Regions from separate parts of the Aliivibrio sp. S10_S31 genome, predicted to be linked through region 1. Evidence: predicted binding sites of a transcription regulator. Region 1 holds the regulator's gene; the other holds the start of a gene.
The links. The regulator MetJ, encoded in region 1, represses methionine synthesis genes. The targets are predictions, from matches to a motif close to TTAGACNTNTANANGTCTAA.
Positions count from the first base shown of each region.

Region 2: metA (homoserine O-succinyltransferase) is a predicted target of MetJ. The motif match lies at 3,587-3,606, and genes of this name have one in related genera.

Region 1 is NZ_JAAUWR010000003.1:177,235-183,206, forward strand. It holds gene HC728_RS03785 (alpha-amylase family glycosyl hydrolase) at 1-1,994, opposite strand, end outside; gene metJ (met regulon transcriptional regulator MetJ) at 2,114-2,434, opposite strand; gene HC728_RS03795 (O-succinylhomoserine (thiol)-lyase) at 2,781-3,947, shown strand; gene HC728_RS03800 (bifunctional aspartate kinase/homoserine dehydrogenase II) at 3,947-5,972, shown strand, end outside.
Region 2 is NZ_JAAUWR010000005.1:67,169-73,140, forward strand. It holds gene HC728_RS05925 (NupC/NupG family nucleoside CNT transporter) at 1-955, shown strand, start outside; gene HC728_RS05930 (anaerobic C4-dicarboxylate transporter) at 1,028-2,356, opposite strand; gene metA (homoserine O-succinyltransferase) at 2,621-3,562, opposite strand; gene HC728_RS05940 (FAD-dependent oxidoreductase) at 3,685-5,331, opposite strand; gene HC728_RS05945 (YeeE/YedE family protein) at 5,522-5,935, shown strand; gene HC728_RS05950 (YeeE/YedE family protein) at 5,946-5,972, shown strand, end outside.

The DNA.
Region 1 (5,972 bases):
TTTGGCTCTCCTTGGGAAGTGAACTCTAAGCTCCAAACGTAGTTACCATCTTCAGGAAGATAGATGGCGGTATCTTGGCCATAGCCACCAGTAATGAGTTTATTTGATTGTCCCAATTTGGGTGATAGTCCTTCGGCTGTGTATTGAGCGCCCCAGTCTTTTGTTGCATATTGCATTTTATAAGGGCCTCGTTTTTCATTGATGACCACTTGATAAATGTTGTTTCCTTTATATTGATACGCTCTGGTTTCTTTATGGCTCCAACGAGAGTCAGAGAAATCGCCAATTAAATATAAGGTATCTTGTAAAGGGGCGTTGGTGTCTGTGATAGTAGGGTTATCGCATTGCGCCATAAAACCACTGCCATATAGCGCTATTTCTTTTTGCTCTGTGATAGGTCCTGTACTATTTGGCTCTTCTATTGTTAAAAATCGACTTTCAAAGTTGGATAATGGGATGGTGTATATTCCATTCATTGGAGTAAAAATCTGCTCGGTGATGAGATCAATTAAGTTACCTTTTGACCCAAGCTGTTCTGCATCTAAGGAGAGCGTTTGATCTGCCTCTTGAGTACTTACCATATAAACAATTGCATCATTTTCAGATTGTTTATGATCGATATAGACTTCTTTATTTGCTACTAAATTAACTCTTTTACCTTTAGATAAAGCAGGGTGCTTAATACGTAATTGCATTAATGCGGTAACGTAATTTTTTAAATCCGTTTGCTCTGGAGTCAACTTGGCGGTAAGACCATCAATTTTGGCAGATGATCGAGCTATGTGATCATCACAAAGCCCTTTAATGGCACAGGTATCTTTATTCTCTTTTTTGGAAAAACCGTCAACTTGATCACCAATTTCATCACCATAGTATAGGGTTATTGGGCCTGTATAAGCGGCTTGAAAAGAGAGGGCTGCTTTGTGTCGAGTCCAATAGTTTTTGTCATTTGGATTAGCAATATCACCACGTTGAAGTAAGTCACCAAAGCGAACAACATCGTGATTTCCTAGCATTAAATTCGGTACAGCATGAGGAGGGTAAAGCTCGTGCATTTGCATACCTTGATTAAGCCAATCCCCTCCTTTATGTCCTACGCCACTTTCATTAACTGCAAAGGTTTCAGCAATGCGAAAACGCAGAGGAAAGTCAAAAGCTGAGCAAAGAGCAGGATTTTTTTCGCTGCCATAACCTGTTTCAGTTATGTAGTTTTCGTTATTCCAGATCTCGGCAACCATATAGCCGAGTGGATTTACTTGTTCACCTTTATTATTGGTATAAAAGGTTTCTTTTGATGCGGCGTCAACGGCTTTACGAATGTTCGTCCAAGATTGTGTTGGCACTTGGTAGGCTTGGTCTAATCGCCAGCCGTCGATTTTTAATTCTTTAATCCAGTAGGTTGCGACTTCTTTATAAAAAGCTTCGCTTTCAGGGTAGTTAACAGGATTGTGCTCTCCTGCTGGAAGTAACCCTGTTGGCGATGGCTTAATCAGTCCTTTTTTATGGTGGCCAAATACGCCATCAAATAATACGTAAATACCACGCTTGTGAGCCTCTTCAACCAGTTCTTTGGCTTTTTCTAATGTGCCAAAGCGTGGATCTATTTTAAAAAAGTCAGTAGCAAAATATCCGGTAGCATCGAGTTTATCAGCCCAATGGTCTTGATTATCTAGAGGGGCAGATTCAAAGACAGGAGTCATCCAAATGGCATTCATACCAAGCGATTGAATGTAATCTAATGAATCAATAATTCCTTGTAAGTCACCATTATGATGACTTGGGCCATAGCCAGTGCCATGTCCGATTGTGTTATCACCATCGACAAAGCTTTCGACCATGATTTGGTAAATTCGTAAGTTATCGCTTTGTGCCGTCATTTGCGGATCACACTGATAAGCTAAGGAAGAGAGGTCATTATTAGATGTTGAGCTACATGCGCTCAAAAGTGAGGTAATAGCGAGGGCTATTGTTGTTTTTGCGATCTGTTTTTTCACAGTAAGTCCTTTATATTTATAAGTAGGGCACTGTGATTATTTATTAGCCAAGAGGGAATGTAATCCTCCTAATTTTATTAAAAGAAGGAGGAGACAAAAGGAGGAGGAATAAAACGTATTTACTCTTCGTCAAACGCTTCGAATTCGATCCCCATTGCCGTCATTAATGCTTTTGCTTCAGCTGGAATATCATCTGGACGATCTTTACGTAGATCTTCATCTGTTGGTAAAGGCTGGCCAGTGTATGCGTGGAGGAATGCTTCACACAATAATTCACTGTTTGTCGCATGACGTAGGTTGCTTACTTGGCGACGAGTACGCTCGTCAGTAAGGATTTGAAGTACCTTTGTTGGAATAGAAACAGTAATTTTTTTTACTTGTTCGCTTTTTTTACCATGTTCGGCATAAGGACTTAAATAGTCACCATTCCAATCAGCCATTGTTCACCTTCGTTCAGAATTATTGATGTATATAAGTAGAATAGGCGATTTTAGCGATATTTACCGCTAAAAGTAAAGACATATAGACGTCTAGAAGTGTTGACGTCTCATTTTGTGGTGGTAAAGTAGACTATATACTTATGGATTAGCGTATATCAGTCATATTAATTATATGAGCGGGAAATTGCGAAGGAAAATTATCTATTATTAGAAATAAATTTCGGTAATTAATTTTATGTAATTATGAAATTTAAGACATGAAGATAAAGACATTCCCTTGTAAGCCTGTTTAGATAGTTTATATCGTTGGTATTACATTACTGCACCGCAGTTTGGAAGGGAAATTATGAGCGAAAGAAAACCTGCAACTATTGCTGTTCGTACCGGCATTGAAACAGACTCACAACATAACGCTGTTGTGCCACCTATCTACTTATCAACTAACTATAGTTTCCCAGAATTTGGGGATGTGCCTAAGTATGATTATGCTCGTTCTGGAAATCCAACTCGAACTCAATTAGAAACCACTCTTTCAGATTTAGAAGGTGGTGCAGGTGCAGTAGTAACTAACTGTGGAACATCCGCTCTTAATTTAATGGTATCGGCACTGCTTGGTCCTGACGATTTAATTGTTGCTCCCCATGATTGTTATGGAGGAACTTATCGATTGTTTAATACCCGTGCAAATAAAGGAGATTTTCAAACTTTATTTGTAGACCAATCTAATACTGAAGCTTTAGATGCTGCAATTGCTAAAAAGCCAAAATTAATCTTACTTGAAACCCCTTCAAATCCATTAGTACGTGTGGTGGATATTGCTGAAATTTGCCAAAAAGCGGCTCAAGTTGGTGCGTTAGTCGCAGTAGACAACACTTTCCTTTCTCCTGTACTACAGCAGCCTCTCTCTTTAGGGGCGGATTTTGTTATTCACTCTACGACTAAATATATTAACGGACATTCTGATGTTGTTGGCGGTGTACTTATCGCTAAAACAAAAGATCATGCGGATGAGCTTGCATGGTGGGGGAACTGTATTGGAGCTACTGGTACTGCATTTGATAGCTACTTAACACTGCGTGGTATTCGAACATTGGGTGCACGTATGCGTGTGCATGAAGAAAATGCAATGGAAGTTCTCAAATGTCTTCAAGAACAGTCATTAGTAGGTACGATTTACCACCCAAGTTTACCTGATCATCCCGGTCATGAAATTGCAAAGCGTCAACAAGCAGGCTTTGGTGCTATGCTCAGTTTTGAACTAAATGGTTCACTTGAGCAATTGAAAGTATTCGTTAAAGAATTGAAATACTTCTCTTTAGCCGAGTCTTTAGGTGGTGTTGAAAGTTTGATTGCGCATCCAGGAACCATGACACATAGAGCGATGTCTGATGAAGCTCAAGAAGAAGCCGGATTAGCTCCAACATTATTGAGATTATCTGTTGGATTAGAAGATAGCCGAGATCTTATCGCTGATCTTCAACAAGCATTTACGATTGCCGCAGAGGTGAAATAATGACAAAACCTTGTTCTCGTCAATTACACAAATTTGGTGGTAGCAGCTTAGCTGACCCTGAGTGCTACCGCCGAGTTGCCACCATCTTAAAAGAATATTCAAATGAACATGATTTGATTGTTGTTTCTGCAGCAGGTAATACAACAAACCGTATTTTAGAGTGGATAGATAACCTTTCTAAAGATGGGCGTTTAGCTCATAACACATTAGAGTCTTTGCGGACATACCAACAGGAATTGATAACTGAATTACTGTCTGCTGAGAATGCTGAACCTTTATTGGCTGTTTTACATCAAGAATTGATTGCGATAGGGCAATTACATGCACCGTTAACAGAGGTGCAGCAAGCTGATGTATTAGGTCATGGTGAAGTATGGTCTTCAAGATTACTTTCTGCGTATTTAAATCAAATTGATTTACAAGCAGCTCCTCTTGATTCTCGAACCTTTCTAAGGGCAGAGCGAGCAGCGCAACCTGAAGTGGATCGTGTGCAGTCTTGGCCTTTGTTTAAAGAGCAGGTAGCTCAGCATCCACATGGACGAATTGTGATTACTGGTTTTATGGCTCGCAATCAAAAAGGAGAAACCGTACTTCTTGGTCGAAATGGTTCTGATTATTCGGCAACCATGATTGGTGCCCTTGGTGAGGCGTCGTGCGTTACTATCTGGAGTGATGTTGCTGGTGTGTTTAGTGCTGATCCTAGAAAAGTTGAAGATGCGTGTTTACTGCCATTATTAAGATTGGATGAAGCGAGTGAGTTAGCTCGTTTAGCCGCGCCGGTATTGCACAGTAGAACATTACAACCTGTAGCTCAAAGTGCATTAGATTTGAGTTTACGTTGCAGTTATCAGCCTGAATCTGGTTCAACCCGAATTGAGCGTGTATTGGCTTCTGGACGAGGTGCAAAAATTGTCACGTCATTAGAAGATGTCTATTTGATCCAGCTTGGCTTTGGTCGTGGACAAGATTTTGAACGCGCTCAACAAGAGGTTCTTTCTTTACTTACTCGTTCTCAACTGCAGCCATTAGCCTTAGAGCCTCAAGCTGATCAGTTTACATTATTGCTCGCTTATACTTCTGAAGTCGTGAATGAAGCGTTAGAAGTGCTACAAAACTCAGCGGTACATGCTGAAATTAAGCTAAAAGAAGGCTATTCAATGGTTGCTGCTGTTGGGGCGGGTGTTACCGCGAATGCCATTCATAGTCATGGTTTTTATCATCAACTGAAAAATTCCCCTCTTGAATTTGTGTACGCATCAGAATCGGGCTTAAGTCTTGTCGCTATTTTACGTAAAGTTGATACCTCATCGATCATTAATGCCATTCATAACAGCTTATTCCAAGCGCAAAAACGAGTGGGATTGATCCTGTGTGGACATGGAAATATTGGTTCTCAATGGTTATCACTATTTACTCAACAAAAACGTCAACTTGAAAAGCGTCATGGAATGCAGTTTTCACTCATTGGTGTTGTCGATAGAGAACGTTGTTGGCTTGATTTTGATGGGTTAAACAGTACTGAGGTGGTTGCTAAGTTTGATGATGAAGCAACAAACTATACGGATTTTGATTGGATTGAAAAAGTCGGTGCCGTTCAAGGTTATGATGATGTTGTTGTTTTAGATGTAACGGCAAGTGCTGATCTTGCTAATCGATATTCAAAAATTGCAGAACAAGGAATGCATCTGATCTCAGCGAATAAAGTTGCTGGCTCAGCGCCAAGTGCTGATTATCAAGCGGTAATTGATGCCTTTGCTAAAACATCGCGTCACTGGTTATATAATGCAACGGTTGGAGCTGGTTTACCTATTAATCATACCGTAAGAGATCTTCGTGAAAGTGGTGATGAAATTATCGCATTATCGGGTATTTTTTCTGGTACGTTATCGTGGCTGTTTCAACAATATAATGGTGATGTTCCTTTCACTGAATTAGTCGATTTAGCTTGGCAACAAGGATTGACTGAACCGGATCCAAGACACGATCTTGATGGGTCGGATGTCATGCGCAAATTGGTGATCCTTG
Region 2 (5,972 bases), on a different contig from region 1:
TTTTGCTATTCGCGTCCTTCCTATTATTATCTTCTTCAGTGCTCTAATCTCCGCTCTATATTATCTAGGTATTATGCAAAAAGTGATTTCTGTTCTTGGTGGCGGAATTCAAAAATTCTTAGGTACCAGTAAAGTAGAATCTCTCGTTGCAACAGGTAACATCTTCCTTTCTCAAGGTGAATCTCCTCTTCTTATTCGCCCATTCTTAGCTCAAATGACTCGTTCTGAACTGTTCGCTGTAATGGCGGGTGGTATGGCATCGGTTGCCGGTAGTGTACTGGGTGGTTATGCTGGTTTAGGTGTGGAACTTAAATATCTGATTGCTGCAAGTTTTATGGCTGCTCCTGGTAGCTTATTAATGGCTAAGATTTTAATTCCTGAGCAAGAAACGCCTGTTGACCAACATGATGTAACCATTGATAAAAGTGAGCAAAGCAACGTAATTGATGCTCTTGCAAGTGGTGCAATGAATGGTATGAAGATTGCGGTTGCTGTAGGTACTATGTTGATTGCCTTTGTTAGTGTTATTGCAATGCTGAACAGCGGATTAGAAATGGTTGCTGAGTGGTTTGGTTTTGCTGGTATTACACTGCAAACCGTATTTGGTTACTTATTTGCTCCAATCGCATGGGTTATCGGTATTCCAAAAGCTGAAATGGTAATGGCTGGTTCTTACATTGGCCAAAAAGTGGTTCTTAATGAATTCGTTGCATTTATCGACTTTGTTCAGCATAAAGATCAGTTATCAGCATACAGCCAAGTAATTATTACTTTTGCACTGTGTGGTTTTGCAAACATCAGTTCAATTGCTGTGCAATTAGGCTCTATTGGTGTGATGGCTCCAGAGCGTCGTGCTGACGTTGCAAACATGGGCTTTAAAGCAGTATTAGCGGGTACATTAGCTAACTTAATGAGTGCATGTTTAGCTGGTTTATTCTTTAGCTTAGCAATGTAAAACATCGTTTATTGAAAATAAAAGCCCATGCAATGGTATTTGCATGGGCTTTTTTTGTAATGATGAGTAGAATTAACCAATCACAATTTGGCCTAAGACATAACCAAGAATACAGGCTGAAACTACACCGATTAAACCGACTGACATGAATGAGTGGTTAAAGTAGTACTTACCAATTTTAGTTGTACCCGAGCTATCAAAGTTTACGGTTGCAATATCTGATGGGTAGTTAGGAATAAAGAAGTACCCATATACCGCAGGCATTAAACCAATAACCAGTGCAGGCTCTAAACCCAGAGCCAAACCAACAGGTAGCATCATACGAGCTGTTGCTGCTTGCGAGTTAACCACAACAGATACGATAAATAGAGATAGGGCGAACGTCCAAGGGTGAAGCGTTACCATATCTACAATACCAGCTCTAAATTGAGGCATGGCATATTGGAAATAGGTATCTGACATCCACGCGATACCAAAAATAGCAATTGCTGCTACCATTCCCGATTTAAATACAACGCCATTTGGAACATCACGAGGGTCGGTTTTTGTTGCAAGTAAAATCACACCACCAAAAGCCAACATCATCATTTGAATAACAACGGACATTTTGATTGGTGCACCGCCATCAGTAATGGTTCGCACTTCTGGCCACATAGCAATAATAACGATAGAAACGATGGCACCTAAGAAGATCAGAACGGCATTACGTGCAGTTGTTGGTAGCTCTTCATCAAGAGATGTTGATGTTGTATTTAGGATTTTTTCACGCCAAACCGGATCTTGCAAACGTGCTTGATACTCTTCATCATCTTCCAATTCTTTACCGCGACGTAAGCTATAAAGAGACAGCATTAAAGTACCGAATAGCGTTGCAGGCACAGTAACCATTAAAATCGACATTAATGTAATAGAAGCATCAATATCAACCAGTTGAGCTAGGTAATACACAACTGCGGCAGATAATGGTGAAGCAGTGATTGCGATTTGAGACGCAACAGATGCGGCAGCCATAGGACGCTCAGGACGAATACCATTTTTTAATGCTACATCACCAATGATAGGCATGATTGAATAAACAGCGTGACCTGTACCTAGTAAGAACGTCATTGCATAAGTTACAAATGGAGCAATGATGGTGACGCGTTTTGGATTCTTTCTTAAAATCCGCTCAGCAACTTGCAGCATGTACTTTAAACCACCAGCGGCTTCTAATATTGAAGCACAGGTAACAACTGCCAAGATGATCAGCATTACTGTAACGGGCGGAGAGGTCGGTGGCATTTTGAAGATAAATACTTCAATCACCAAACCAATACCAGATACAACCCCTAATCCGATCCCTCCGTATCGAGAACCGATGTAGAGAACGAGTAATAAAAAGAGAAATTCAAAATACAACATACAACCACCTGCGTTAACGCAATTATAATTAAAATCAACTAAGGCTATTAATACCTTACATTTCATAGGGTTTTATTGAGCTTGTTCTCATTTAGATTGTTGTTGATTTTATAAATAGATGCAGGGTTGATCTGAATTAAACCAAAGCTCATTTTTTATCAAAAAAGGACAAAATGTGCTCTATTTATCAGATTGTAGTGGTAGTTTTGTGCTTGTGGCGGGTATGTATGAAGAATAATACCCGCTAATTAAAATGAGTTAAGGTTACTCATCTCTTGTGAAGTTTTGTTCAGAGAAATGTTCAAGATCATACGGTGTTTGTTGGTAAACACAGTAGTTAAGCCAATTAGAAAAGAGCAGGTGCCCGTGGCTACGCCATGTCGCTTTTGGTGTGATATCAGGGTTGTCGTCAGGGTAATAATTAACAGGAATCGTTGGTTCCATTCCTTCTCCTAAGTCACGAACGTATTCATTGTGTAATGTGAATGAATCATATTCTGGATGACCAGTGACAAATACATTTCGCTTATCTTTGGTGGCCGCTAAATACACACCAGCTTCTTTGGAAGTAGCAAGAATATCCAAATCAGTATGTGACTTTAAATAATCAGCAGAGAAATCAGCGTAGCGAGAATGAGGTGCTAAAAATTGATCATCAAAACCGCGTAGAATAGGGTGGTGTTGGTCAAGGTTAGTATGTTTATAAACGCCTGAAAGTTTCTCTTTACGTGTTCGCTTTGGTAAATCATAAAGTAGCTTTAAACCAGCTTGTGCTGCCCAGCATACATACAAGCTAGAAGTGACGTGATCTTTTGCCCATGTCATGATGGTTTGTAGATGATCCCAATAAATAACATCTTCAAACTGCACCAATCCTAGTGGTGCTCCTGTTATGATCAGGCCATCAAAGTTACGATCTTTAATGCCTTCAAATTGACGATAAAAAGTATCTAAATGCTCGGTTGGTGTATTTTTGCTAGTGCGATTATCAATACGTAATAGCTCTACATCCACTTGTAATGGGCTATTAGATAGTAAGCGTAAAAATTGAGTTTCTGTCTCAATCTTTTTTGGCATTAAATTTAAAATAATGACTTTAAGAGGTCGAATCGCTTGTGTGGTAGCACGAGATTCCTGCATGAAAAAGATATTCTCTTCACGTAATACTTCAGTTGCAGGGAGTTGGTCAGGTATTTTGATCGGCACAACTTATCCTTAAGTTTTGGGTTTCTATACGTCTATACTTCTAAACTTACCTCATAATTGTCAGAGTGTCGAGTGTATAAAGGACGTTGATCACGTCCTTTATTAGAGATGAAAGCGGTTAATTAGGCATTAGCAAAAGAATAAGTACGATAACCACCAATTAGATTCCGAGCTTTAAATCCATTATTTACAAGCTGACGATAGGCGACATTCCCACGTAGTCCAACTTGGCAATAAATGATGATCTCTTTGTCTTTAGGTAGTTCATTCAATCGCTGGCGAAGTTGATCTACTGGAATATTCATTGCTCCTTTAATATAACCAACATTGATTAACTCAGCAGGATTTCTTACATCAAGTAAGATTTGATTTTCATTAAGATGCTCCACTTCATCAAAATGAATAGCTTTGGTATCTCCTTTAATAAGGTTATTTGCTACAAAAGCGGCTTGGTTTATTACATCTTTCGCACTGCCAAATGGTGGAGCATAAGTGAGTTCTAAATGCTCAAGTTGATCAACTGTCATTCCTGCTCGTTGAGCAACAGCCATAACATCAATTCGTTTATCTATGCCATCTTTACCAACGGCTTGGGCGCCTAAAATCTTTCTCGTTTCTGGCGAAAACAACAGTTTAAATGAAACGATTTCAGCGCCAGGATAGTAGCTTGCGTGACTTGCCGTATGGACAAATACTTTTTCGTAGCTAATGCCCTCGCGTTTTAATGTTTTTTCATTTTTACCTGTAGAAGCAATGGCTAAATCGAAGACTTTGCAAATAGCGGTGCCTTGAGTGCCTTGGTAACTCTCATTTCGACCGAGCATATTATCAGCAGCCATACGGCCTTGACGGTTTGCTGGGCCAGCAAGTGGAACTAAAGTTTGATTACCAGTAACAAAATCTTTTTCTTCAATGGCATCACCAACGGCATAGATAAATGGGTCGCTGGTTTGTAGTTGATCATTAGTATAAATACCACCTAATTCGCCAAGCTGTAATCCAGCCTCATTTGCTAGTTTGGTTTCAGGCTTAACACCAATAGCCATGATTAATAGGTTGGTGTTTAGAACTTCACCTGTACTCAAAGAAAGTGTTAATCCAGTTTCAGTTTCAATGACTTCTTGAAGTGCTGATCCTAATCGAAGATCTATGCCTTTATCTTTGATTTCTTTATGAACAAAGCCTGCCATTTCACGATCAACTGGAGTCATTACTTGATCTGCTAGCTCTAATAGTGTTGTTTTGATACCGAGTTGATGGAAAGCTTCCATCATTTCTAATCCAATAAAACCGCCACCAACAACCGTTGCATGTTGTGGTTTATTGTCTCTAATTGAGGCGATAATGCGATCCATATCAGGGACATTACGTAGAGAAAATGTCAGTGAGTTATTAATACCTGAGATAGGGGGAACAATGGGACCTGCACCTGGACTTAATAAAAGAAAATCATAATTTTCTTGGTACTCAGTATTATCGACTAAGTTTTTAATTGTAATTGTTTTTTCACTACGGTTAATGCTTATTACTTCGTTCATTACACGCACATCAACATTAAAACGAGCTAAAAAACTATCAGGAGTTTGTAGTAGTAAATTATCGCGATCTTTGATGTCACCCCCAATATGATATGGCAATCCACAGTTAGCAAAAGAAACAAAAGGCCCACGCTCTAGCATGATAATTTGTGCATCTTCACTTAAACGACGTGCTCTTGCTGCTGCAGAAGCACCACCAGCAACGCCACCAATAATTACAATTTTGGTCATTCCGATTTCCCTCATAATGAAAAAATCAGAGCAATTTATGCTCAATTGTTTTTTACTATAGTTATTTAAATTATCTTTGTCTAATATTTGTTTTGTTAAATTTTAATTTGCTAAATAAGTATTGACTAATTTAATTGGTGACCGTAATCTAAAATATATGTTCAAAAAACAATCTAACAGGTATTGATAAATGACGATTCCATGGTTCTCTTTGTTTGGCGGTATGCTTTTAGGTGTTTCTGCTACGTTACTTCTTTTGTTAAATGGAAAGATTGCAGGGATAAGTGGTGTATTAACAGGGTTAATGATACCGAAAAAAAAGGACTATGCTTGGCGATGGTTGTTTGTTCTAGGCATGATTTCAGGTGGTGCAGCAGGTGTTTATTTCTTTGGCGCACATGTTCCTACGGAATATACAACAAACACACCACTATTGATTATTGCTGGTTTACTGGTCGGTATTGGTACTCGCCTAGGTAATGGTTGTACTAGTGGGCATGGAATTTGTGGGATTGGACGATTGTCTGTTCGTTCAATTGTCGCTACTTGTGTATTTATGCTAGTGGCTGGAATAACTGTTTTTATCCGATTACACGTTCTTTAAGGGAGTGATCATGAATAATCTTATGTTTCGAATTATT